Regions from separate parts of the Aquabacterium sp. TM01 genome, predicted to be linked through region 2. Evidence: predicted binding sites of a transcription regulator. Region 2 holds the regulator's gene; the other holds the start of a gene.
What was found. The regulator NrdR, encoded in region 2, represses ribonucleotide reductase genes. The targets are predictions, from matches to a motif close to CACNANATNTNGTG.
Positions count from the first base shown of each region.

Region 1: a site for NrdR is predicted at 8,876-8,889, ahead of AC3WW4_RS13150 (ribonucleoside-diphosphate reductase subunit alpha). Genes of this name have one in related genera too.

Region 1 covers NZ_AP046529.1:2,860,188-2,872,162, reverse strand. Annotated here, with positions in the region: gene AC3WW4_RS13180 (putative solute-binding protein) at 1-168, opposite strand, end outside; gene AC3WW4_RS13175 (hypothetical protein) at 369-1,394, opposite strand; gene ettA (energy-dependent translational throttle protein EttA) at 1,566-3,230, opposite strand; gene AC3WW4_RS13165 (DUF167 domain-containing protein) at 3,406-3,741, opposite strand; gene AC3WW4_RS13160 (histone) at 3,827-4,345, opposite strand; gene AC3WW4_RS13155 (ribonucleotide-diphosphate reductase subunit beta) at 4,504-5,700, opposite strand; gene AC3WW4_RS13150 (ribonucleoside-diphosphate reductase subunit alpha) at 5,906-8,773, opposite strand; gene ampD (1,6-anhydro-N-acetylmuramyl-L-alanine amidase AmpD) at 9,000-9,590, opposite strand; gene AC3WW4_RS13140 (sigma-54-dependent transcriptional regulator) at 9,580-11,136, opposite strand; gene AC3WW4_RS13135 (two-component system sensor histidine kinase NtrB) at 11,133-11,975, opposite strand, start outside.
Region 2 covers NZ_AP046529.1:3,386,920-3,398,894, forward strand. Annotated here, with positions in the region: gene pilV (type IV pilus modification protein PilV) at 1-63, shown strand, start outside; gene AC3WW4_RS15635 (PilW family protein) at 60-929, shown strand; gene AC3WW4_RS15640 (pilus assembly PilX family protein) at 933-1,658, shown strand; gene AC3WW4_RS15645 (type IV pilin protein) at 1,670-2,128, shown strand; gene nrdR (transcriptional regulator NrdR) at 2,168-2,650, opposite strand; gene glyA (serine hydroxymethyltransferase) at 2,746-3,996, opposite strand; ZMP/ZTP riboswitch at 4,057-4,201, opposite strand; gene AC3WW4_RS15660 (transglycosylase SLT domain-containing protein) at 4,274-5,308, opposite strand; gene AC3WW4_RS15665 (UbiD family decarboxylase) at 5,631-7,220, shown strand; gene msrA (peptide-methionine (S)-S-oxide reductase MsrA) at 7,574-8,143, shown strand; gene pdxH (pyridoxamine 5'-phosphate oxidase) at 8,165-8,815, opposite strand; gene AC3WW4_RS15680 (NTP transferase domain-containing protein) at 9,007-9,603, shown strand; gene AC3WW4_RS15685 (hypothetical protein) at 9,830-10,507, shown strand; gene AC3WW4_RS15690 (IS3 family transposase) at 10,748-11,848, shown strand.

The sequences.
Region 1 (11,975 bases), 530 kb from region 2:
CAAGGTGGCGCCGTTGCGCTGCATGGCAACGACGTAATCCTTGGTCATGTTGAACAAGTCGCCGGTGGCGCCCAACATGTCATACACACAGAGTTTCTGATTGGCATGCGCACTGCCGATTGCGCCCATCACGACCCACGCGGCCGCACTGAACTTGCCCAACTTCATGCTGTCTCCTCGGTACACCAAAAGACAAGGGCCTCGACTGCGGGCCCTTGCTTGAACCGGCTTGCCCGGTCATATCTGATCACTTGCGTGATCTAAAACAGTCGTTTACAACTATATCCATGTGGGCTTGCGGCGGGGTCATTTTGCGGCCCGCACCCAGGGGAAGGGAATTCCCTGTGGGTGGGGCGTGAGTCATGCCATCAATTCAGGAAACTGCCAGCGTCAATATCGGCGCCAGCCTTGTCATCCCAGAATTTGCCCAGGGAGCCCACCGGCGTCCGGGTGCCGGCGTTCTGTGTCCAGAGGCGATCGGAGATGTTGGTGAGCTGCGACTGGGCAATGGCGTCCAGCAGGCGGTACTCGGCATTGGGCTTGAAGTTTTCTGCGGTGCTGAAACGCTGGATGACGCTGCGCAGACGTGGCTTGTTGTCGGTGGACTGCGCGGCGATGGCGGCCATCACGTGGGCCAGGCGCACACCCTTGTGCTCGCCAATGCCCATGGAGGTGTCAAACGTGCCTTGCACGTCCTTGCCAGCATCGGCGCCGGGGATGATGCTCCAGACCACCGCACGGGCAGCCTGGGGAACGCCCCACCACTTCACGTTGTCCAGGCAGTTCATGGCGCGCTCCACCTGGGGCGCGATGTCCGTGGGCACGCCCACAGCCTGCTGAGCGGCGATGTCGTTCTGCATGGCCTGCAGCCCGCCGACGGCGCCGAGCAGGTAGACCATTTCGTCAAAGTCGCGCTTGAAGCGGGGGCACTCCTCACCGAACTTGAAATAGTACTTTTGCTGCAGCTTGATCTTCATGCGCAGGAAGGCGGTGTACTGGCGCTCGGCCGCGGTCGCCAGAAAGCGCTTTTGGGTGATGCGGGCGTCCAGGGCCTCATCAGAGCGCTTGTCGCGCGAGGCGCGCAGGTAGCGCATTTCTTCGGTGATGGCCTGGTTCTCGGAGCACACACCAGCCGAGCTCAGCATCACGGTTTCCATCAGGGATGGGTCGCCGTAGAAATTGCGGGCCGCGCCGACCAGCGGGGTGTTGATCATGGAGAAGCCGCAGCCCATCTCGACGTCGCTGAGTGTCAGCACGGGCGGGGTGAAGCCGTCTTCCAGGATGCTCAGCGTGGTGCCAGCGACGTTGGACTGGATCAGGGCGCACCCACTCAGGGTCAAGGCCGAGGCTGCCAGTGCAGTGGAGGCGAGCAGGCGTGTAAACCGAAAGGTCATCAGAAGGTCTCCATGTGGCGCCGCGCGCCAATAAAAGTCCTTTTGATTCTAGGGAGGGGACTGTGCTGACCTGATGTGGACGGCACTAGGGATAGCCCCCGCAGCCCCTCACTTCGGGGAATGAAAAAGGCCCGTCTGGGACGGGCCTTGGCATGGGTAAATCCGGATGGCTCAGCGGATGGGCTTGAAACGCACGCGCTTCGGGCGGGCGCCTTCTTCGCCCAGACGCTTCTTCTTGTCGGCTTCGTACTCCTGGTAGTTGCCGTCATAGAAGAACCACTGCGAGTCGCCTTCGCACGCCAGGATGTGCGTACAGATGCGGTCGAGGAACCAGCGATCGTGAGAAATGATCATGGCCGAGCCGGCGAACTCCAGCAGCGCATCTTCCAGCGCGCGCAGGGTTTCGACGTCCAGGTCGTTGGACGGTTCGTCGAGCATCAGCACGTTGCCGCCCTGGGCCAGGGTCTTGGCCAGGTGCAGACGGCCGCGTTCACCGCCGGACAGGTTGCCCACCAGTTTCTGCTGGTCGTTGCCCTTGAAGTTGAAGCGGCCGATGTAGGCGCGCGAAGGCATCACGAACTTGCCCACGACGATGTTGTCGAGGCCGCCCGAAACGTCTTGCCACACGGTGTTGTCGGCAGCCAGGCCTTCACGGCTCTGGTCCACGAACGCGAGTTGTGCGGTCTTGCCGATGACGACTTCACCGCTGTCCGGGGTTTCAACGCCCTGGATCATGCGGAACAGCGTGGACTTGCCGGCGCCGTTGGGGCCGATGATGCCGACGATGGCGCCAGCCGGCACCTTGAACGACAGGTTGTCGATCAGGCAACGGTCGCCAAAGGACTTGGTGACGTTCTTGAACTCGATGACCTCATTGCCCAGGCGCTCGGCCACAGGAATGAAGATTTCGTTCGTTTCGTTGCGCTTTTGGTATTCGACGTCGCTCAGCTCTTCGAAGCGGGCCAGACGGGCCTTGCTCTTGGCCTGACGACCCTTGGTGTTCTTGCGCACCCACTCCAGCTCCTGCTTCAGGGCCTTGGCACGGGCGTCTTCGGTCTTTTGCTCGGCTTCCAGGCGCTTTTCCTTGGCTTCCAGCCAATCGGAATAGTTGCCCTTGTAGGGGTGGCCGGCACCGCGGTCGAGTTCCAGAATCCACTCGGCGGCGTTGTCCAGGAAGTAGCGATCGTGGGTGATGGCCACGACGGTACCGCTGTAGCGCTGCAGGAACTGCTCCAGCCAGTCCACGGACTCGGCGTCCAAGTGGTTGGTGGGTTCGTCTAGCAGCAGCATGTCGGGCTTGGACAGCAGCAGGCGGCACAGGGCCACACGGCGTTTTTCACCCCCGGACAGGTTGCCGATCACGGCATCCCAGGCGGGCAGGCGCAGGGCGTCAGCAGCCAGTTCGAGCTGTAGGTCGGTGTTGCCGGAGCCGCCGGCGGCAATGATGGCTTCCAGCTCGCCTTGTTCGGCGGCCAGGGCATCGAAGTCAGCGTCTTCTTCGGCATACGCCGCATAGACCTCGTCGAGGCGCTTCTTGGCAGCGAGGACGCCGCCGATGCCTTCTTCCACGGCTTCACGCACCGTTTGTTCGGGGTTCATGACGGGCTCCTGGGGCAGGTAGCCGATCTTGATGCCCGGCATCGGGACGGCTTCGCCCTCGATGTCCTTGTCCACGCCCGCCATGATTTTCAGGAAGGTGGACTTGCCCGAGCCGTTCACGCCCAGCACGCCAATCTTGGCGCCGGGGAAAAAGCTCAGGGTGATGTCTTTGAGGATCTGGCGCTTCGGGGGAACGATCTTCCCGACGCGGTTCATGGTGAAAACGTACTGGGCCATGTAGGTATGTGCTTGCGCGCACGACAAGGTGCGCGACGTGGGGACGCCAAACCCTATAGCTTAAGGCAAGCACGCCCTTTGCGCACAGATCACGGCGCAAGAATGACTGTTTCACTCAGATCGCGCCGGTTTCGGGTGGGAATGTGAGAGCCGTCGCTGAGCGGGAGTGGTGTCCTCAGGTCAGCAGCACGCTCTGGCGGGCCAGCCAGGCACTCACCTCGGCCTCGGTGGCATCGATGGCCCACTGCTTGCGTCGACCGCTGGCGCCGCGCAGCAGCGTGACGCGTGCCTGAGGCACGCCCAACTCGCTCGCGAGCCATTTCCGCAGGGCCTCGTTTGCGGCGCCATCCACCGGCGGGGCGGACAGGCGCACACGCAGGGCACCATCGTGCCAGCCCACCAGTTCGGTGCGCTTGGCGTTGGGTGAGACGCTGAGGTCCAGGATGACTTTGGGCTGAGGGCCTTTGCCTTCCAGGCGCAGGCAGGGCCAGGGTGGGTAGGGTGGATTCATGCCGTGCAGAAATGAAAAACCCGGCCGAGGCCGGGTTGGGGCGCCCCTGTTAACAAGGGCGCCAGTGGGTCGAACCCGTCGGCAATCAGGGCTTGTTGCCGGTCGGGAACGGCCACGCGGCTTGCGGGCTCAGCGTGGTCTTGGCAGCCGGCGCGGCAGGCTTCTTGGCAGGAGCAGGCTTGGCGGCGGCCTTCTTGGCGGCAGGCTTGGCAGCGGGCTTGGCCGCTGGTTTGGCCGCCGGCTTGGCTGCCACGGTCTTGACGGCGGCCTTCTTGGCCGGCGCTGCCTTCTTCACGGCCACAGCCTTCTTGGCCGGTGCGGCAGCCTTTTTCACGGCGACCTTCTTGGCCGGTGCCGCTGCCTTCTTCACGGCCACAGCCTTCTTGGCGGGCGCGGCCTTCTTCACGGCGGCCTTCTTGGCAGGTGCTGCAGCTTTCTTCACAGCGACCTTCTTGACGGCGACCTTCTTGGCCGGTGCAGCTGCCTTCTTGGCAGGCGCAGCCTTCTTCACAGCCACAGCCTTCTTGGCGGGTGCAGCTTTCTTCACAGCGACCTTCTTGGCCGGAGCGGCTTTCTTTGCTGCCACTTTTTTTGCAGTTGCCATACGTATCTCCTTGATCAAGTTGCAAAGAGCACTGCACTGCCATGCGCAGCACAGGGATTCATCACCCGTCGCCCCCTAGGATCTGGGCGCGGTGTGGTGAATGGGGTGGGCCGGGGGCTCATGTGTGGGCTGGTCCAGTGCTCTGTGTGTGGCTTGGATCAATCCCAGGACAGGGCGCCGCCCGACTGGTATTCGATGACACGGGTTTCGAAGAAGTTGCGTTCCTTCTTCAGGTCGATCATTTCGCTCATCCAGGGGAAGGGGTTCTCTTCATTGGGGAAGAGCTCTTCCAGGCCGATCTGCGTGGCGCGACGGTTGGCGATGTAGCGCAGATAGCCCTTGAACATGGAGGCATTGAGGCCCAGCACGCCACGTGGCATGGTGTCCTCGGCATAGGCGTATTCCAGATCGACGGCCTTGAGGAACAGGGCCTTGATCTCGGCCTTGAACTCGGATGTCCACAAATGCGGGTTCTCGAGCTTGAGCTGGTTGATCAGGTCGATGCCGAAGTTGCAGTGCATCGACTCGTCGCGCAGGATGTACTGGTACTGCTCGGCCGCGCCAGTCATCTTGTTCTGGCGACCCAGGGCCAGGATCTGCGTGAAGCCGACGTAGAAGAACAGGCCTTCCATCAGGCAGGCGAACACGATCAACGACTTCAGCAGCGTCTGATCGTTCTCCGGGGTGCCGGTCTTGAAGTTCGGGTTCATGATCGCTTCGATGAAGGGGATCAGGAACTCGTCCTTGTCGCGAATGGACTTGACTTCGTTGTAGGCGTTGAAGATCTCGGACTCGTCCAGACCCAGCGACTCCACGATGTACTGATAGGCGTGGGTGTGGATGGCTTCTTCAAAAGCCTGACGCAGCAGAAACTGGCGGCACTCGGGGGCGGTGATGTGGCGGTAGGTGCCCAACACGATGTTGTTGGCGGCCAGCGAGTCAGCAGTCACGAAGAAGCCGAGGTTGCGCTTGATGATGCGGCGCTCGTCTTCGGACAGACCATTGGGGTCCTTCCACAAGGCGATGTCGCGCGACATGTTGACCTCTTGCGGCATCCAGTGGTTGGCGCAGGTGGCGAGGTACTTTTCCCAGGCCCACTTGTACTTGAAAGGCACCAGCTGGTTGACGTCGGTCTGGCCGTTGATGATGCGCTTGTCAGCCGCGTTGACGCGGCGGGTGGACGCGCTGGCAGTCAGGGGGGCGCTCAGTGTGGTGGCGCGAGGGACCGGTGCGGCCGAGGCGAAATCACTGATCGTCGGTGACGCCGTCGTGTTCCGTGCGGCGCCTGATGAGGGGGGCACAGAAACAACAGGGATTGAAGAGGCGTTGGAGGAATCGTCTTCCCAGACCAGCATGGTAAATATCCTATGGCATCAGATTATGGAAGGGTGTTGTGATAAACACCAAGCACTTCTTGACAGATGCGGCGTGAAGTTGTTGCAGCCGTGCATCGAAAACGTCAGAAGGTGCATGAATACGGGGATTCAAGGCGGCTGCAGAGACATCGGGCCTCGTCCTCAGGTGTGATGACGAGGCCCGATGCATGACCGCGATCAACCCTTACTGACAGGCTTCGCAGTCAGGGTTGTCGATGGAGCAGAACTTCACATCGCTGGCTGGCTCACTGGCTGCGGCTGTGGCCACAGGGGCGGCGTTGGAGACCGCGTTGAGCTGACCGCGTGACACGGTCGATTTCTCGGCGTGTGTGGCGCTCATGGTGCGCAGGTAATAGGTGGTTTTCAGACCCCGCACCCACGCCAGCTTGTAGGTTTCATCGAGCTTCTTGCCCGATGCGCCGGCCATGTAGATGTTGAGAGACTGCGCCTGGTCGATCCACTTCTGGCGACGCGAAGCGGCTTCCACCAACCAGATGGGCTCGACTTCGAAAGCCGTGGCGTACAGGGCCTTGATGTCCTCGGGCACGCGGTCGATGCGGCGTAGCGAGCCATCGAAGTGCTTGAGGTCCATCACCATCACGTCGTCCCACAGGCCCAGCTTCTTGAGGTCACGCACCAGGTACTCGTTGACGATGGTGAACTCGCCCGACAGGTTGGACTTGACCGAGAGGTTGCCAAAGCAGGGCTCGATCGAGGCGTCGACGCCGACGATGTTGGAGATGGTGGCGGTGGGGGCGATGGCCACGCAGTTGGAGTTGCGCATGCCGTACTGGGCGATGCGGGCACGCAGGGCATCCCAGTCCATCGTCACCGAGGTGTCGACCTCGACGTAGCCGCCGCGCTGTTCGGCCAGCAGCTTGAGCGAGTCGATGGGCAGGATGCCGCGGTCCCACAGCGAGCCACGGTAGCTGCTGTAGCGGCCACGTTCCTCGGCCAACTCGGTCGAGGCGAGGTAGGCGTAGTAGCAGACGGCTTCCATCGAGCGGTCAGCGAACTCGACGGCTTCGGCGCTGGCGTACGGAGTGCGCAGTTGATACAGCGCATCCTGGAAGGCCATGATGCCCATGCCGACCGGGCGGTGACGCAGGTTGGAGTCGCGGGCCTTCTTGACTGCGTAGTAATTGATGTCGATGACGTTGTCGAGCATGCGCATGGCGGTGCGCACGGTCTTTTGCAGCTTGGTGTGGTCGATGCCACCGTCTTTGATGTGCTGGGCCAGGTTGACCGAGCCCAGGTTGCACACGGCGATCTCGCTGTCGTTGGTGTTGAGCGTGATCTCGGTGCACAGGTTGGACGAGTGCACCACGCCGACGTGCTGCTGCGGCGAGCGCACGTTGCAAGCGTCCTTGAAGGTGATCCAGGGGTGGCCGGTTTCGAACAGCATCGACAGCATCTTGCGCCACAGGTCGGTGGCCTTGATGCGCTTGAAGGGCTTGATCTCGCCGCGGTCGGCCTTGGCTTCGTAGGCGGTGTAGGCCTCTTCGAAGGCGATGCCGAACTTGTCGTGCAGGTCGATGCAGGTGGAGGGCGAGAACAGGGTCCAGTCGCCGCCTTCCATCACGCGGCGCATGAACAGGTCGGGGATCCAGTTGGCCGTGTTCATGTCGTGGGTGCGACGGCGGTCGTCACCGGTGTTCTTGCGCAGCTCCAGGAACTCTTCGATGTCCAGGTGCCACGATTCCAGGTAGGCGCAGACGGCGCCCTTGCGCTTGCCGCCCTGGTTCACGGCCACGGCCGTGTCGTTGACCACCTTCAAGAAGGGGACCACGCCTTGCGACTTGCCGTTGGTGCCCTTGATGTGCGAGCCCAGGGCGCGCACCGGGGTCCAGTCGTTGCCCAGGCCGCCGGCAAATTTGCTCAGCAGGGCGTTTTCCTTGATGGCTTCGTAGATGCCATCGAGGTCGTCGGGGACGGTGGTCAGGTAGCACGACGACAGCTGCGAGCGGCGCGTGCCGGAGTTGAACAGCGTCGGGGTCGACGACATGAAGTCAAAGGACGACAGCAGCTCGTAGAACTCGATGGCGCGGGCTTCGCGGTCGATTTCGTTGAGCGCCAGGCCCATGGCGACGCGCATGAAGAAGGCCTGCGGCATCTCGATGCGCTCGCCGTCGTGGTGCAGGAAGTAGCGGTCGTACAGGGTCTGCAGGCCGAGGTAGTCGAAGTTCAGGTCACGTTCGTACTTCAGCGCAGCGCCCAGGCGGGCCAGGTCGAACTGGGCCAGCTTCTCGTCGAGCAGCTCCGCGGCGATGCCCTTCTTGATGAACTTGGGGAAGTACTCGGCGTAGCGCGTGGCCATGTCGGCGTGCGTCACCTCTTCGCCCAAAATTTCGCGGCGGATGGTGTGCTGCAGCAGGCGGGCGGTGGCGCGGGTGTAGCCGGGGTCGTGCTCGATGCGGGTGCGCGAGGCCAGGATGGCGGCCTTGTAGACCTCGTCGATCGAGACGCCGTCGTACAGGTTGCGCTGGGTCTCGGCCAGGATGGGCGCGGCCTTGACGTCGTCGCCCAAGCCTTCGCAGGCCGATTCGATCAGGGCTTGCAGGGCGGGCAGGTCGAGCGGGACGCGCTGGCTGCGGTCGATCACGGTGAGCGTGGGCAGGGCGGCGGCCTGTTGCTCAGAGGCGATCTTGGCGCGCTCCTGGGTGCGGCGCTCGCGGTAGAGCACGTAGGCGCGGGCGACCTCGTGGTGGCCGCCACGCATCAGGCCCAACTCCACCTGGTCTTGCACGTCTTCGATGTGGAAGGTGCCGCCGCTGGGGCGCGAGCGCAGCAGGCCGCGCACCACGGCCTCGGTCAGGACGTCGACGTCTTCGCGCACGCTGGCGGAGGCGGCGCCTTGCGTGCCGTGCACGGCCAGAAAGGCCTTCATCAGGGCGACGGCGATCTTGCTGGGCTCGAAGGCCACGACCGCACCATTGCGTCGGATGATCTGGTAGCCAGCGTAGGCGGACTGACGTGGCTCGGTGGCCACGGCGGCGGCGCCGGGCAGGGCAGAAGATGTGGGCGACAAGGTGCTGGGCGTGGACGTTTGCATGGAGTTCCCTTGGGATTCATCGGGCCGCACGACCAAGCGTGGCGGGCCCCAGATTCAGGCTTCCGAGACCGACAAGGGTTCGTGGAGGCCACTGCGTCAGAGCACTATATCTGGTGTTTTGCGAGGCTGCAAGCACTACAGGTAGTGTCCGGCGGATGCGGGGGTGTTTGGCGCGCCCGGTCGATTCACATCGGGAAAAACGGACTTCTCCCTCTGGGGAAGGCCCTCAGGCCTGAGCCTGACCCCATGGGAAAACCTGGTCCGGCCAGGTTGTGAGTGTTTGTAACTTTCGCCAATCGAAGGCGCATCCGGGGTCTTGTTTGCGACCCGGTGCGATGTGTTCGTGCCCCGCGACCTGTGTGATCGGGTAGTGCTGCGCGAGGGTGCGCAGCAGCTCGCTGAGGCGGGTGTACTGGGCGGCGTCGAATGGGTGGTTTTCCAGCCCTTCCAGCTCGATGCCCACCGAGTAGTCGTTGCAGTTGTCGCGTCCTTGCCAACTGGAGCGCCCGGCGTGCCAGGCCCGGTCGTCCACCGAGACGAACTGCAGCAACTCACCATCGCGGCGGATGACGAAGTGCGAGGACACCTCCATGCCACGGATCAGCTCGAAATAAGGGTGGGCGTCCCAGTCGAGCTGGTTGGTGAACAGCTGCTCGATCTCGGGGCCACCATACTCGCCAGGGGGCAGGCTGATGGAGTGGATCACGGCCAGGGTCACAGGCGTGTCCGACGGGCGTGGTCCGAAATTGGGCGATGGGACGGGACGCGCATCGCGCAGCCATCCGCCCGACCACAGGGGCTGGGCTTCACTCCACATCGGGATCGAAGCGTTCACCCAGCACCACCCCGTGATCGGTGATCTGCACACCGAGCCGGGCCATGCGATAGCGCATCTGGCGCAGCGACAGGCCCAGGCTGGCGCCTGCAGCGGTGCGGTTGAGGCGGTGCTTTTCCAGTGCCCGCACCAGGATGTCACGTTCGATGTGGTCGAGGTGTGTGGCCAGATCAGATGGCAGGGGCGGGGGCTCGGCCGTGACGGCGGTGAGCGGGAGACTGGTGGCAGGCTCGGCGTCGGCGGGCCTCACCCAGTCGCTCAACGGCACGGGTTCACGAGGTTCGCCGCAGGAGGGCGCGGGGGAGGAGGCCGCATCGCGTGCGCATGCGATGCCCAAGTCCTCGGCCTCCAGAACGGCGTGGTTGCTCAGGGCCACGGCACGCTGCAGCAGGTTCTCCAGTTCGCGCACATTGCCCAAGAAGGGGTGCTGCATCAAAGCCTTCATGGCCGTGGTGCTGAGCGTGGCGGGGGCGCACATGCCTGTTTCGTGAGCGATGCGCTCCAGGATGCGGGCGCTCAACTCGGGCAGGTCTTCCAGCCGCTCGCGCAGCGCCGGCAGGGTGACCTGGATGACGTTGAGTCGGTAGTACAGGTCCTGACGGAAGCGCCCGGCTTTCACCTCAGCCTGCAGGTCTTTGTGGGTGGCACTGAGCAGGCGCACATCCACGGCGACCTCCTGAGTGGCGCCCACGGGGCGGACGGCCCGCTCCTGGATGGCACGCAGCAGCTTGGACTGCATGGCCAGCGGCAGGTCTCCGATTTCATCGAGGAAGAGGGTGCCGCCGTGCGCAGCTTGGAAGAAGCCCTCGCGGTCTTCCTGGGCGCCGGTGAAGGCCCCCTTGCGGTAGCCAAAGAACTCGGCTTCCAGCAACTGCTCGGGGATGGCGCCACAGTTGACGGGGATGAAGGGGCGTTCAACCCGCACGCTGACGTCGTGAATGGCCCGCGCCACCAGCTCCTTGCCCGTGCCCGATTCGCCCCACAGCATGACCGGCGCCATGCTGCGCGCGACCTTCTCGATCAGGTCGCGTACCTGCTGGATGGGCGCACTGTGACCCGCCAGCCGAGACAGCGCGCGCGCGCGTGGCGGGGCGCAGCGTGCGGGCGTGGCCGGAGGCGAGATCGGCGTGCCTGGCACCGGTGTGGTCAGGGTGTCCGAGGCGATGGCGGCGGCCACCACGGAGCGGAACTGCTTGAGATCGACCGGCTTGGTCAGGTAGTCGTAGGCGCCGCTCTTGAGGGCGCTCACGGCATTCTCAGCTGATCCGTAGGCCGTGATCACGATGGATTTCTCGTGGCGTCCCGCCGCCTCCAGGCGTTGCAACAGCTCCAGGCCAGTGCCGTCGGGCAGGCGCATGTCGGTGATCACCGCGCTGAAGGTTTGATCCTGCAGGTGTTGCCAGGCGTCGCCCACCGTGCCTGCGGTCTCGACGTCATAGCCTTCGCGCAGCAAGGTCAGCTCGTAGAGGGTGCGCAGGTCCGGTTCGTCGTCAACAACCAGCAGGCGATGAAGGGCAGGGGGGCTCATGCGATGTAGGGGGAGGATCCCTCAGGTTCGATCGGCATCGTGACGAAAAACTCGTTGCGGTGGCGTACGGCAGCGGGGTGCTGTCGGTAGTCGATGGCCGCGCCATGGCGCTCGCACAACTCCTTGCAAATATACAGGCCCAGGCCGGTGCCCCGGCTGCGGGTGGAGAAGAAGGGCTCGAACAGCGACCGTTCGGTCTCGGCCGTCAGGGGTTCACCATCACTGGCCACCGACAGCACCAGCATGGCGCCATTTTGCCGGGCGGGTCGCCACGTCAGCGTGACCTCGATGGCGCCGGGTTGCCCGCTGCCATGGCGCAGGGCGTTGTCCAGCAGGTTCACCAGCACGCGCTGCAGATGCTCGGGCTCGAAGCGCACCTGCAGCGGACCAGTGGCTTGCTCCAGGTGCGGCGTGTGCACCTGCAGCAACGACTCGGGGCCGCCGCTCAGGCCGTGGGTGAGTCGCCATTCAGTACAGATATTCTGGACGGTCTCCAGCGGGTCGATGGCCGGTGCCGGCGGGCGTGCGCCGGGGGCGACGGCGAGGATGTCGTCGACGATGTGTTGAAGTCGGACGACGTTCTCGGCAATCATCCGCGTCAAACGATGCTGGGTGGGGGTGGTGGCGTCTTCGCCCATCAGCGCATTGGCTTGCGAAATCGCGGCCAGGGGGTTGCGAATCTCGTGGGCGATCCCGGCCGACATCCTGCCCATCGCCGCGAGCTTGTCCTGACGTTGGCGGGCACGCACGATGCGCAGGTCTTCCAGCCACAGCATGCACATGTCTTCGGCCTGAATGGCCTTGTGCCCCCGTGTGAAGCGCACCCGCACGCGCAGGTC
Region 2 (11,975 bases):
TGCCCCACCGGCCTGAGCCTGGGCGCCCACACCCGCTGCCTCTACCTTCGGATCGCCCTGTGAGCTCACCCCTTGCCCTCCTCTCACGCAGGCAGCGCGGCCTGAGTCTGGTCGAGCTGCTGGTGGGCCTCACCCTGGGCCTGACTGTGATCGCGGCGGCCCTGGCGCTGTACCTGAGCTCCGGCCATGCCTTGCGCAGCACCCAGGCGGTGACGCAGATGACCGAAGACGCGAGCGTGGCCCTGTCCATCTTGCGCGCCCAGATCGCCCTGGCCGGCTACAGCACACCCACGGGCCTTGACAGCGCTGGGCAGATGACGCGCGCGTTCACCGGCCAAGGTCTCTTCGGCTGCACAGGCGGCATCACCAACGCCAGCCTCGGACACCCCCAGTTGCCCGACCTCGTGTGCCACAACGACCCTGACCAACCCGATGCCCTCGTCGTGCGCTACGAGGCGGACACGCGCAACACCTTGGCCACGGCTGCGGGCACACCCACCGACTGCCTGGGCAACAGCACGCCCCTGATCGATGGCACCCACCACCTGGCCGACAACCGCTACTTCGTCGATAACCACACCCTGTCCTGCCGTGGCAATGGCCACAGCGTCTCCCAACCCCTGGTCGACCACATCGTGGACCTGGATCTGCGCTATGGGATCGCTACCCCGGCCGCCAGCAACCCGGATGCCCTCACGCTGCGTTACCTCACCGCGCAAGAGGTGAGCGGCACGGCCACGCCCCCATCGACGTCGCCCTTGTGGCGCCAGGTGAAGGCGGTGCGACTGTGTCTGGTGCTGCGCAGCGAACTCGAAGTGCAAGACACCGTCATGACCTACACCAACTGCCAAGGCCTGAGCCAGACCGCACCGGATCGACGCCTTTACCGCGCCTTTCACACCACGGTGAGCCTGCCCAATCCGCTGTGACCCATGCCTGACCACCGCCCACCCCACCGGCAGCCCGAGGCCCACCCGCACGGCATCGCCCTGATCGTCGTCCTCGTCATGCTGGCGGTGATCAGCCTGGTCTCCGGCGCCTCGCTCCGCGCGGCCCTCAGTGCCGAACAGATCACGCACAACGTGCGACTCGAAAGCCTGGCCAAGGAAGCGGCGCACATCGGATTGCGTCACTGTGAAGAGGCCCTCTTGCAGATCCCGCCAGCCCTCACCGTGCACCCCGCCCCCGTGTCATCCAGCCCGGCGCTGTGGACACTCTGGTCCACCTGGCACGGCAGCCACGCCCTGGCCCACACCGTGCCTGCCAGCGCCATGAGTTCCGCCGACAGCGCCTTTGTGCCGGCCTTCCGGCCGCAATGCCTGCTCGAAACCCATCCGGCCCACCCCGATCTGATCACCGTCACAGCACGAGGCTTCAGCCCGGATCACCAGGCTGACCCTGCCGGACGCACCACCCGCGGCGCCATGGCCTGGGTGCAGTCCGTGGTGCACCGCTGCATCCCGGGCACGGCGCTGTGTCCGGACGCGCCTGCACCTGAGACCGCTCCCGCCTCACCTGCCACAGCCAGCGTCGCACCCGCACCCGCACCCGCCGTCGCCACGGTCACAGCCACGTCGGTCACTGCGGTCGCTCCACCCGCCAGCCCACGCCTGTACAGCCGGGTCTGGCGCGCCCTCCTCAACCCGCCCACACCCTGATCCCCCGCCCCATGCGACACCTCCCCCTGCGCCCACCCCACCGCCAGACAGGCTTCACCCTGGTAGAAATGCTGACCGTGCTGGCCGTCCTTGGTGTGCTCGCCGCTGTGGCTTATCCCAGCTACGCAGCACACCTGTACCGCGCACACCGCGCCGATGCCCAGGCCGCCTTGATGGATGCAGCGCTCTTCATGCAGCGCCACTACGCCGCCCACCACCGCTACGACACAGGGGATGCCACGGCGCCGCTCGTGAGCCTGCCAGCCCCACTGAACCAGTCACCGCGCCAGGGCTCAGCGCACTACGTGATCAGCGTCACCCAGGCCGACAGCGGCAGCTATACCCTGAGCGCGACCCCGGTGGCCACCGGCCCCATGGCCCACGACCCTTGTGGCAGCCTCACCCTGAATCAGCACCACGCCCGTGGCATCACCGGCAGCACGGTCAGCATGACCCAATGCTGGCGCTAGCCGCAAACGCGTCGGCCCCGCCCCTCACCGATCTCCCGATCAGTCCTCGCTCGCCCCATCCTTGGCGCCGCGCTTGTTGCCCGTCTCCTTGATCGCCGCCACAAACTCGCTGACATCGTCAAAGCTGCGGTACACCGAGGCAAAGCGCACATAGGCCACCTTGTCGAGCTTGCGCAACTCGCGCATCACCCACTCGCCCAACTGTGTCGAGTTCACTTCCTTCTCGCCGCACTGGCGCAACTTGGCCTCGATCGACTCCAGCGCCCCTTCCAGTGCCTCGGCACTGACCGGCCGCTTGCGCAGCGCAATCAGCATCGAGCCCTTGAGCTTGGCACGGTCGTAGTCGGTGCGGCGACCATCGCGCTTGACGATCGCCGGCAGGTCGATTTCCGCCCGCTCATAGGTCGTGAAGCGTTTGTCGCAGCCATGACATTTACGACGGCGACGGGTGGAGTCGCCCTCGTCAGAATCACGCGTTTCCACGACCTGGGTGTCGTGGTGTCCGCAAAAAGGGCAACGCATGGGTTTGGCTCTCTCGGTTCAAGACAAGAAAAACCCGGCGAGGACATCACATCCAGGCCGGGTTCCGAATCACGCACGCATCAAAGCGTCAGCGCTCAGCGGTAGACCGGGAAGGCCTTGGTCAGGGCCGACACCTGCTCACGCACGCGAGCCAGGGTGGCTTCGTCGTGCGGATTGTCCAGCACGTCGGCGATCAGGTTGGCCACCTGCACGGCCTGCTCTTCCTTGAAACCACGGGTGGTCATCGCGGGCGAGCCCAGGCGGATGCCCGAGGTCACGAACGGCTTTTGCGGGTCGTTGGGGATGCCGTTCTTGTTGCAGGTGATGTGCGCTTGGCCCAGGATGGCTTCGGCTTCCTTGCCAGTCAGGTTCTTCGGACGCAGATCCACCAGCATCACGTGGCTTTCTGTGCGGCCCGAAACGATGCGCAGGCCGCGCTTCGTCAGGGTGTCAGCCAGCGCGGCGGCGTTCTTGACCACCTGTTGCTGGTAGGCTTTGAACTCGGGCGAGGCGGCTTCCTTGAAGGCCACGGCCTTGCCAGCGATGACGTGCATCAGCGGGCCGCCCTGGATGCCCGGGAAGATGGCGCTGTTGATCTTCTTGGCGATCTCTTCACCGCGCATCAGGATGATGCCGCCACGCGGGCCGCGCAGGCTCTTGTGGGTGGTGGAGGTGACCACGTCGGCAAACGGCACCGGGTTGGGGTACACGCCCGCGGCGATCAGGCCAGCGTAGTGGGCCATGTCCACCATGAAGTAAGCGCCGATCTCCTTGGCGATCTTGGCAAAGCGCTCGAAATCGATGCGCAGGGCGAAGGCCGATGCACCGGCAATGATCAGCTTGGGCTTGTGCTCACGCGCCAGCGCTTCCATCTTGTCGTAGTCGATGTCTTCGGCGGCGTTCAGGCCGTAGGAGACGACCTTGAACCACTTGCCCGACATGTTCAGCGGCATGCCGTGGGTCAGGTGACCGCCTTCGGCCAGGCTCAGGCCCATGATGGTGTCGCCGGGCTGCAGCAGACCGAAGAACACGGCCTGGTTGGCTTGCGAGCCGGAGTTGGCCTGCACGTTGGCGTACTCGGCGCCGAACAGGGCCTTCAGGCGATCGATGGCCAGTTGCTCGACCACGTCCACGTGCTCGCAACCACCGTAGTAGCGCTTGCCGGGATAGCCTTCGGCGTACTTGTTGGTCAACTGGGAGCCCTGGGCTTCCATGACGGCCGGCGAGGTGTAGTTCTCGGAAGCGATCAGCTCGATGTGGTCTTCCTGACGCTGGTTCTCAGCCTGGATGGCCGCAAACAGCTCGGGATCAACGTTGGCAATGGTGTGTTGGGCACGGTCAAACATGACTTGGCAGTCCTCTTCAAGGTTGAAGTCCCGCAGCACTGACCCATCCAGATCAGGTGTGAGGGCTGCCCAGGCGAACGGCTGACTCAGCCCGGGCATTAGAAGCCCCTAGGGCTGGCTGCGCTCCCCGGTGGTTCACCACCTCAGGCGGCGCCGTCAGAAGATGACGGCAACACGCCATGTATCGCCAGTTGCGCAGCGTTTTCCATTGTAGCGGCATGGACCCGGCTCGCGCCAGTGCGGGGGCTTCAGGCCCCACCGCCATGAACTCAAACGCTCACAGCGTCAGCAGTGCCACCTGCTCGACGGCCGGGCTGGCCACCGGCGGCTTGACGCTGCTGGCCGCAGGCGCCACCGACACCGGAGTCGCCATGGCCGGCACTTGCGCAGACTGGACTGCCGAGGCCGCCACCGGCGCGGGAGCCTGGGCCACCATGCGTGGCGCGTTGGACACGGTCACCGGGATCTGCTTGCCCAGGGCCACCTGCCTCAGAAAGCCCTGCTCGGCCAGCACCTTGGCGCCATAGCCACCATCGTGGGTCATGTTGGCGGCCCCCACGTAGTACTTCAGGCCCCCTTCCACGCTGCCCGCACGGCGGATGCAGTCCTTGAGCACCTGCACGCCCACGCGCAAGTTCGTCACCGGATCGAAGGCCGCATTGCGTCCGCCGAACACCTCGTACTTCTCGCGGTGAATGCCGGTCATCACCTGCATCAGGCCTTGCGCACCCACATGGCTCTGCGCAAACGGGTTGAAGCCCGATTCGATGGCCATGATCGCCAACACCAAGGTTGGCTCCAGCCCCACGCGTTGCCCGACATCCCAGGCCTCCTGAACCAGGCGGCTGATGGGCTCGGGGGCCACGCTGTAGCGACGGGCAATCCAATAAGCCACGGCGGCCTGCTGACGGCTCAAGGCCGACGGGTCGGTGGCGGTGGCACGCTGAATGGCCTCCGGCTCGGCCATGGCCAGCAAGACGTCGTGACTGCTTGTCTCGGCATCGTCACTCGCCATGGCCCGAGACGTGGCGCGGTCGGTCAACCATCCCAGGGTCTGGTGCTCCAGGCGGTAACGCACATCGGGGCGGCCGGCCAGAAAGACCACGCCCACCACGGCCACCAGGCCCAGCATGGCCAAGGTGTTGTGGCTCACGCGACGCAAGCCCAACAACACATCCTGCACAAATTGCCGCACAACCGCCCGCCAAGCCTGGGGGCGGGGCGACGATGCCAACGTCACCTGCGACACTTCCACTTCTTCAACCATCACGGCGGCCTCAAAGCCTGCCGTTGCACGTTCACACGCTGTCATGGGTGCTCCTTTCTTCGCCGCCGCACTCACAAGGGGCACGCAATCGGTCTCGATCACGCGCCGCGCAGATGCGGCATTGATAATGACCCTGGCAGGAAAGATGGCGGGACCGTGCAAGTCACTCACCACCGCGAAGGGGGTCTGTCGTGTACATCAACGTACAGACCCAGATGAAAACGCCAGGGCTGGCAGCGGTGCGCCACGGTGTGCGGCGCAAGGGGAAACCCGGTAAAAATCGTCACCGGATCCAACAGGGGCGGATTCTAGGCAAGCCTGTAATAACCAGTCAAGCATAAAGAAACACTTCTTTATTACAAAAATCATGAAATATCGCGACTTGCGAGAATTTGTATCCGGCCTGGAACGCCAGGGAGAGCTCACCCGCATCAGCGAGCCTGTGTCCACCTACCTGGACATGACCGCGGTGAGCGACCGCGTGCTGCGCGCTGGCGGCCCCGCCCTTTGGTTCGACCACCCAATTGGGCGGGTGGAAGGCGCGACAGACACGCCACGCACCTTTGCCACCCCGGTGCTCGCCAACCTGTTCGGCACCCCCAAACGCGTGGCCCTCGGGATGGGGGCCGACGACGTCAGCGAGTTACGAGACATCGGCCGCGTGCTCGCCAGCCTCAAGGAGCCCGAGCCCCCGCGCGGTCTGAAAGACGCCGGCAAGCTCATCCAGATGGCCAAGGCCTTGTGGGACATGAAGCCCAGCGCCGTGCGCAGCGCGCCCTGCCAGGCCGAAGTGCGCGAAGGCAGCGAGGTCGACCTGACCGAGCTGCCCATCCAGCACTGCTGGCCCGATGACGCCGCCCCCCTGCTCACCTGGGGACTCGTCGTCACCCGCGGCCCCCAAGGCGTCCCCACACCGCGTCGGCGACAAAACCTGGGCATCTACCGCCAACAGCTGATCGGCAAGAAGCAACTGATCATGCGCTGGCTGGCCCACCGCGGCGGGGCCCTCGACTTCCGCGAGTTCGCGCTGGCCAACCCCGGCCAGCCCTTCCCCATCGCGGTGGCACTGGGTGCCGATCCGGCCACCATCCTGGGCGCCGTCACCCCCGTGCCGGACTCATTGAGCGAGTACCAGTTCGCCGGCCTGCTGCGAGGCAGCCGCACCGAGGTGGTCAACACGGGCGTCGGCGAGGCGGATCAATATCTGCAAGTTCCCGCTAGCGCCGAGTTCGTGCTGGAAGGCCACATTCCCACCGCCGCCGCTGGCTACAAAGGCGTGAGCGAACACGGCGTGCCCCTGATGGAGCGCGGTGGCTACCTGCACGCCCTGGAAGGCCCGTTCGGCGACCACACCGGTTACTACAACGAGCAGGACTGGTTCCCCGTGTTCGAAGTGCAGCGCATGACGAACCGCAAGGACCCGGTCTACCACTCCACCTACACCGGCAAACCGCCCGATGAGCCCGCCGTGCTGGGCGTGGCGCTCAACGAAGTTTTCGTCCCCATCCTGCAAAAGCAGTTTCCGGAAATCGTGGACTTCTATTTGCCGCCCGAAGGCTGCAGTTACCGCATGGCCATCATCAGCATGAAGAAGGCCTATCCGGGACACAGCAAGCGATTGATGTTCGGCCTGTGGAGCTTCCTGCGTCAGTTCATGTACACCAAGTTCATCGTCATCGTGGACGACGACGTGAACATCCGCGACTGGCAAGAAGTCATCTGGGCCATCACCACCCGCATGGACCCGGTGCGCGACACCACCCTGGTCGATAACACCCCCATCGATTACCTGGACTTCGCCTCACCCATCAGCGGCCTGGGCGGCAAGATGGGGCTGGACGCGACCAACAAATGGCCGGGGGAAAGCAGCCGCGAATGGGGGCGCACCATCACCATGCCCGACACCGTGAGCCAGCGCACCGAAGACCTGGTGGCACGCATTCTGAAAGGTGCATGAGGCCCGGCCAACGCATAGACAAAAAATATTGGCCTCGCCTCCACGACCGACTTAATCTGCAGATGTCTGCAAAGCAGGCAAACCATCAAGGCGCAGTCACTGCGTCTGGGGAAGTAGCAAACCTAATCTTTGCCCTTTCCATGGACGGCCCTCGTGCCGCCCCCACCCCCGGCTTCGTCCGGGGGTTTCTGTTTGTGGTGCCACCAACCGGCTCTCTGGTGCGGCCCTTGTCATCCGCCGCCCAAAGCACCGCCATGATCAGGGTCTTCTGCCGCACGCGTGCAGCCAGGGCAGCCGGCGCATAGTCTCTGACCCATCTGCAGCATTGCCTTCAGGGCTCTCTCCCTACCCACATGGCCAACATCTCGCTCCCCCCCTCGTCCGACACCATTGAGGAAGCCACCTTGGCGGGCGGGTGCTTTTGGTGCCTCGAAGCCATCTTCAACCAGTTGCAGGGTGTGATCGAGGCCGAGTCCGGGTACAGCAATGGCCACCACCCGACCCCCACCTACGAGGCTGTCTGCGGCGGTCATACCGGTCACGCCGAAGTGGTGCGCGTCCGCTTCGATCGACATGTGATCAGCTTTCAGGCCTTGCTGGAGGTCTTTTTTGCCAGCCACGACCCCACCACCTTGAACCGTCAAGGCAACGACGTCGGCACGCAGTACCGATCAGGCATCTACACGCACAACGCGCAGCAGGCGGACACCGCCCGCCAGGTCATCGCCGACCTGACCCAGCATCAGGTCTTTGGTGCCCCCATCGTCACCGAGGTGGCGCCTGTGCACAACTACCACCCCGCCGAGGCCTATCACCAGCGCTACGCGGCGCACAACCCGCACCAGGGCTACTGTGCCTATGTGGTGACCCCGAAGGTGGCCCACTTCCGGCAACGCTTTGCGGATCGACTCAAACCCGACTGAGCCCGACCGCGCCATCCCACCTCAAGGGGCCAGGCGTTGAATCTGCCAGGCACCATCCGCCTGCTTCACATACACGATGCGATCGTGCAGGCGAGACGGACGCCCCTGCCAGAACTCCCAATAAGCGGGCACGAGTCGGTAGCCACCCCAATGCGCCGGGCGCACCGGATCCTGCCCTTGCCGCGCCTGAATGTCGGCCCAACTGGCCTCCAGTTGTCCACGCGACGCAATCACCTCACTCTGCGGCGAGGCCCAGGCACCGATGCGCGAGCCCAAGGGGCGTGTCTGGTAGTAGCTGTCGGATTCTGCTTCAGCAATCTGCTCGACCCGGCCCTCGATGCGCACCACGCGCTCCAACTCGGGCCAGAAAAACTGCAGCGCCGCCTGCGGATGAGAGGCCAACTCACGGCCCTTGCGGCTTTGGTAATTGGTGTACCAGACCAAACCGCGCTCATCCAGGCCTTTGAGCAGCACCACCCGGGTGGACGGCCCGCCGTCCTCGCCCACCGTGGCCAAGGTCATCGCGTTGGCTTCCAGCGCCTTGGCGTGCACAGCGGCATCAAACCAATGCTGAAACTGGTCCAGCGGATCGGGACGCACATGCGTTTCATCCAGCTCGGCCCGCTCGTAACTCTTGCGCATTTGCGCCAGATCGTGAGATGTCTTGTTCATGTTTTCAGTATCCGTCAAACCTGGCAAGCGGCGGCATGACCCGCATCAACCCGTCTCGGGGGTATGCACTTAAGTAGAGGCTCGGTGGTGCATCGCAACAAAACGGCTCACAGTGAAACGCCGATACCGCGACCCGCACCATGTCTGAAATGCCCACCCTCATCATTCTGGCTGAATCAGAAAGCCGTCACATGACGGACGGGCCCCATCTCGCCAACGCAACGACGGCGCCTGCGGCGCTGGCAGTGCCAGACACCGTGCAACACACCATTCGCAAGGGACTCGCCAGCGGCCTGCAGGTGCTCCTGGTGGCGCCCCCCATGGTGGCAGCGCAAGCACACCATCTTCTGCCCGCAGACCACGTCATCCTGCTGCCAGAGCCCCAAGCACCGAGCTTGTCTGGCAGCAACGACCAAATGGCTTTGGGCGTAGCCATCGCGGTCATCGCCAGTGCACGTTCCCCAGGGTGGCTGCTGCTGCCCGGCGACATGCCCCTGCTGCAAGCAGAGACCCTGAGGACCATGGGCCAGGCAGTCACGCAAGAATCGCTGGTCTTTCCCGAGTACCGCCACCGTCGCGGTCACCCTGTGGGCTTCTCTGCCGAGTTCTACTCTGAATTGATCCGACTGCAGCGAGAGCGTGACCTGCAGCGCCTCTTGGCCCAATACCCAGCCCGTGGCGTCGAAGTCGACGACGCCGGCATCCTCATGACGCAGGCCCCCCACAACAGCCTGGCGCTCTTTCGCACGGTGCTGCAAGGTCATGCCGGACTGAGCGCCCAGCGCTGACGTCCGGCAGGCGTCGCACCGGGTGTGACGCCTTCTCACCCCAGGTTGGTTAACCCTGAGCCTCCAGCCCCCAACGGACCCAAGGCTTACCCTTAGCGCAGTCAGCTTATGCGCCCTCCCCCCCTCAGTCATGGGGACCTCGTGCGAAGGCGGTTCAACAACAATTTGAACCATGGACACAGCGTGAAACGCGGTCCGTAACCCTAAACACCAACAGGAGTTTCACATGACCTTCGCAACCGTCCGCTCCGTCTCCATCGCTGCCGCTGTGGCACTGACCGCTTTCTCGGCTCAAGCGCTGACCATCCCGACCAACGCACTGCAGGCAGACTCGTTCCAGGTGTTCTCTGACGCCGCGCTGGAATCGTATGCGCTGTTCGACGTCTCCATCAAGGCTCTCGGTAACGGCACTGCCGTTGCAGGTACGACCAACACCTTCAGCCTGCCTGTCACCAGCATCTCCATCGCCCTGAGCGGCGGCGTCAAGATTGAAAACGGCAAGGCCGCAGGTTCTGCGCTGGAGATCGCTCGCCTTGATCCCAAGACAGGCAAAAAGCGCGGCCTGACCATCGCCAACTTCACCATCGACTTCGACAAGAAACAAGTGCTGGCGGACACGACTGTGATTGGTGGCGCCACCCAGCCCCAAGCCCCCGTCTACAACTTCACCAAAACGCAAGAATTGGCACTGAAGTACAAATTCCCCCTGAGCATCAGCCTGAAGGAGCAACTGGGTGATCTGCGTCTGGTCGACGTGAACGGCACCGCCGACGCCCTGGGCATCCCTCGCGCCTTGGCCAACATCGTGATCCCCGAGATCGATTTCGGCGTCATCAACATCGACATCGGTGTGGCATTCCGCTCCAAGCCTGTTTCCACCAAGGCTTACGTCCCGGCTCAATAATCGGTCTTGTTCACCCGGTGGCCTGAAAGCCACCCTTGGTGGAACTTGATTTCAAACGCCCGATGCACCATCGGGCGTTTTTTTATTCCTACGCTCAAATCCCGCATGATCCACACTGAAAAACTCTCCAGCCTTTGACCCTCAAATGAGGGTTGCCCTGATCTGAGCTCACAAAACCGAGCCACCTGAAACGATAGTTTTCCGGCACATTGGCCCCAGCAGGGGCCACCGGAGGACATGATGAGGAAGAGTCGGTTTTCGGTTGAACAGATGGTTGCTGCGATCAAGCAAACGGAGATGGGGATGCCTGTGGCGGACCTATGCCGCAAGCTTGGCGTCAGTGAGCCTACGTACTACCGCTGGAAGAAGCAGTACGGCAGCCGCGAGCCCGACCAGGCGCGTGAGCTCAAACAACTGCAGGAAGAGAACGCCAGACTTAAGAAGTCTGGTGGCCGATCTGAGCTTGGACAAGGCCATCTTGCAGGACATCGCCGCAAAAAAATGGGGCGGCCCGCGCTGAGGAAGCAGGCCCCGGCCTATGTCGTGGGCCACTACTGCATCAGTCAGCGTCGGGTCTGCAAGTTGGTCAAAATGTCGCGCAGTACGCTGTACTACTTGCCGGTGCGTGACGCCCGGCTAGAGCTGCGTCGCCGAATGAAAGAGCTCGCGCAGACGAGGATTCGATATGGCTACAGACGATTGCATGTGCTGCTCAAGCGCGAAGGCTGGCAACCTGGGCGCAAGCAGTGCTACCGCATCTACCGAGAGGAAGAACTGCAGCTGCGCTCAAAGCTGCCCAAGCGTCGCAAGATGGTCGTGCAACGACGTCAAAGGTTTGCCGCCACGCGTCCTGGTGAGGTTTGGTCGATGGATTTTGTGGCCGATCAGTTCGGCAATGGGGGCAAGTTCAGAATCTTGACGGTGGTCGATATCTTCACCCAACAAGCCTTGGCGGTCGATGCGGGCCATCGCCTCAAGGGAGAACATGTGGTGGAGATCCTCAATCGACTGGTCAGGCTGCATGGCCCGCCCAAAGTAATTTTCGTCGATAACGGCAGCGAGTTCACTGGCCGACTGATGGACATGTGGGCCTACCACCATGGAGTTCGACTGGACTTCAGCAGGCCTGGCAAGCCGACAGACAACAGCTTCGTCGAAACCATCAACGGCACCTTGCGGGACGAATGCCTGAACTTGAATTGGTTCGCTTCTTTGACCGAGGCGCAGCGGCTTCTGGAAGCCTGGCGTAGGGACTACAACGAGAGTCGGCCTCACAGTGCTCTCGAATACCTGACGCCGTCTGAATACGCCCGTAAGATCAAGGAGTTGGAACCTGCCTAGTGGCTCCTTGACCAGCCCGGACTATCAAAATGGCTGGCTCGGCAAACGGGATCGGATCAGCTCCAATTACTCGCTTCAAATGCTTGCCGTTGTCGCCGTGACATGTGCAGTAATGCCAAGAGCGGCT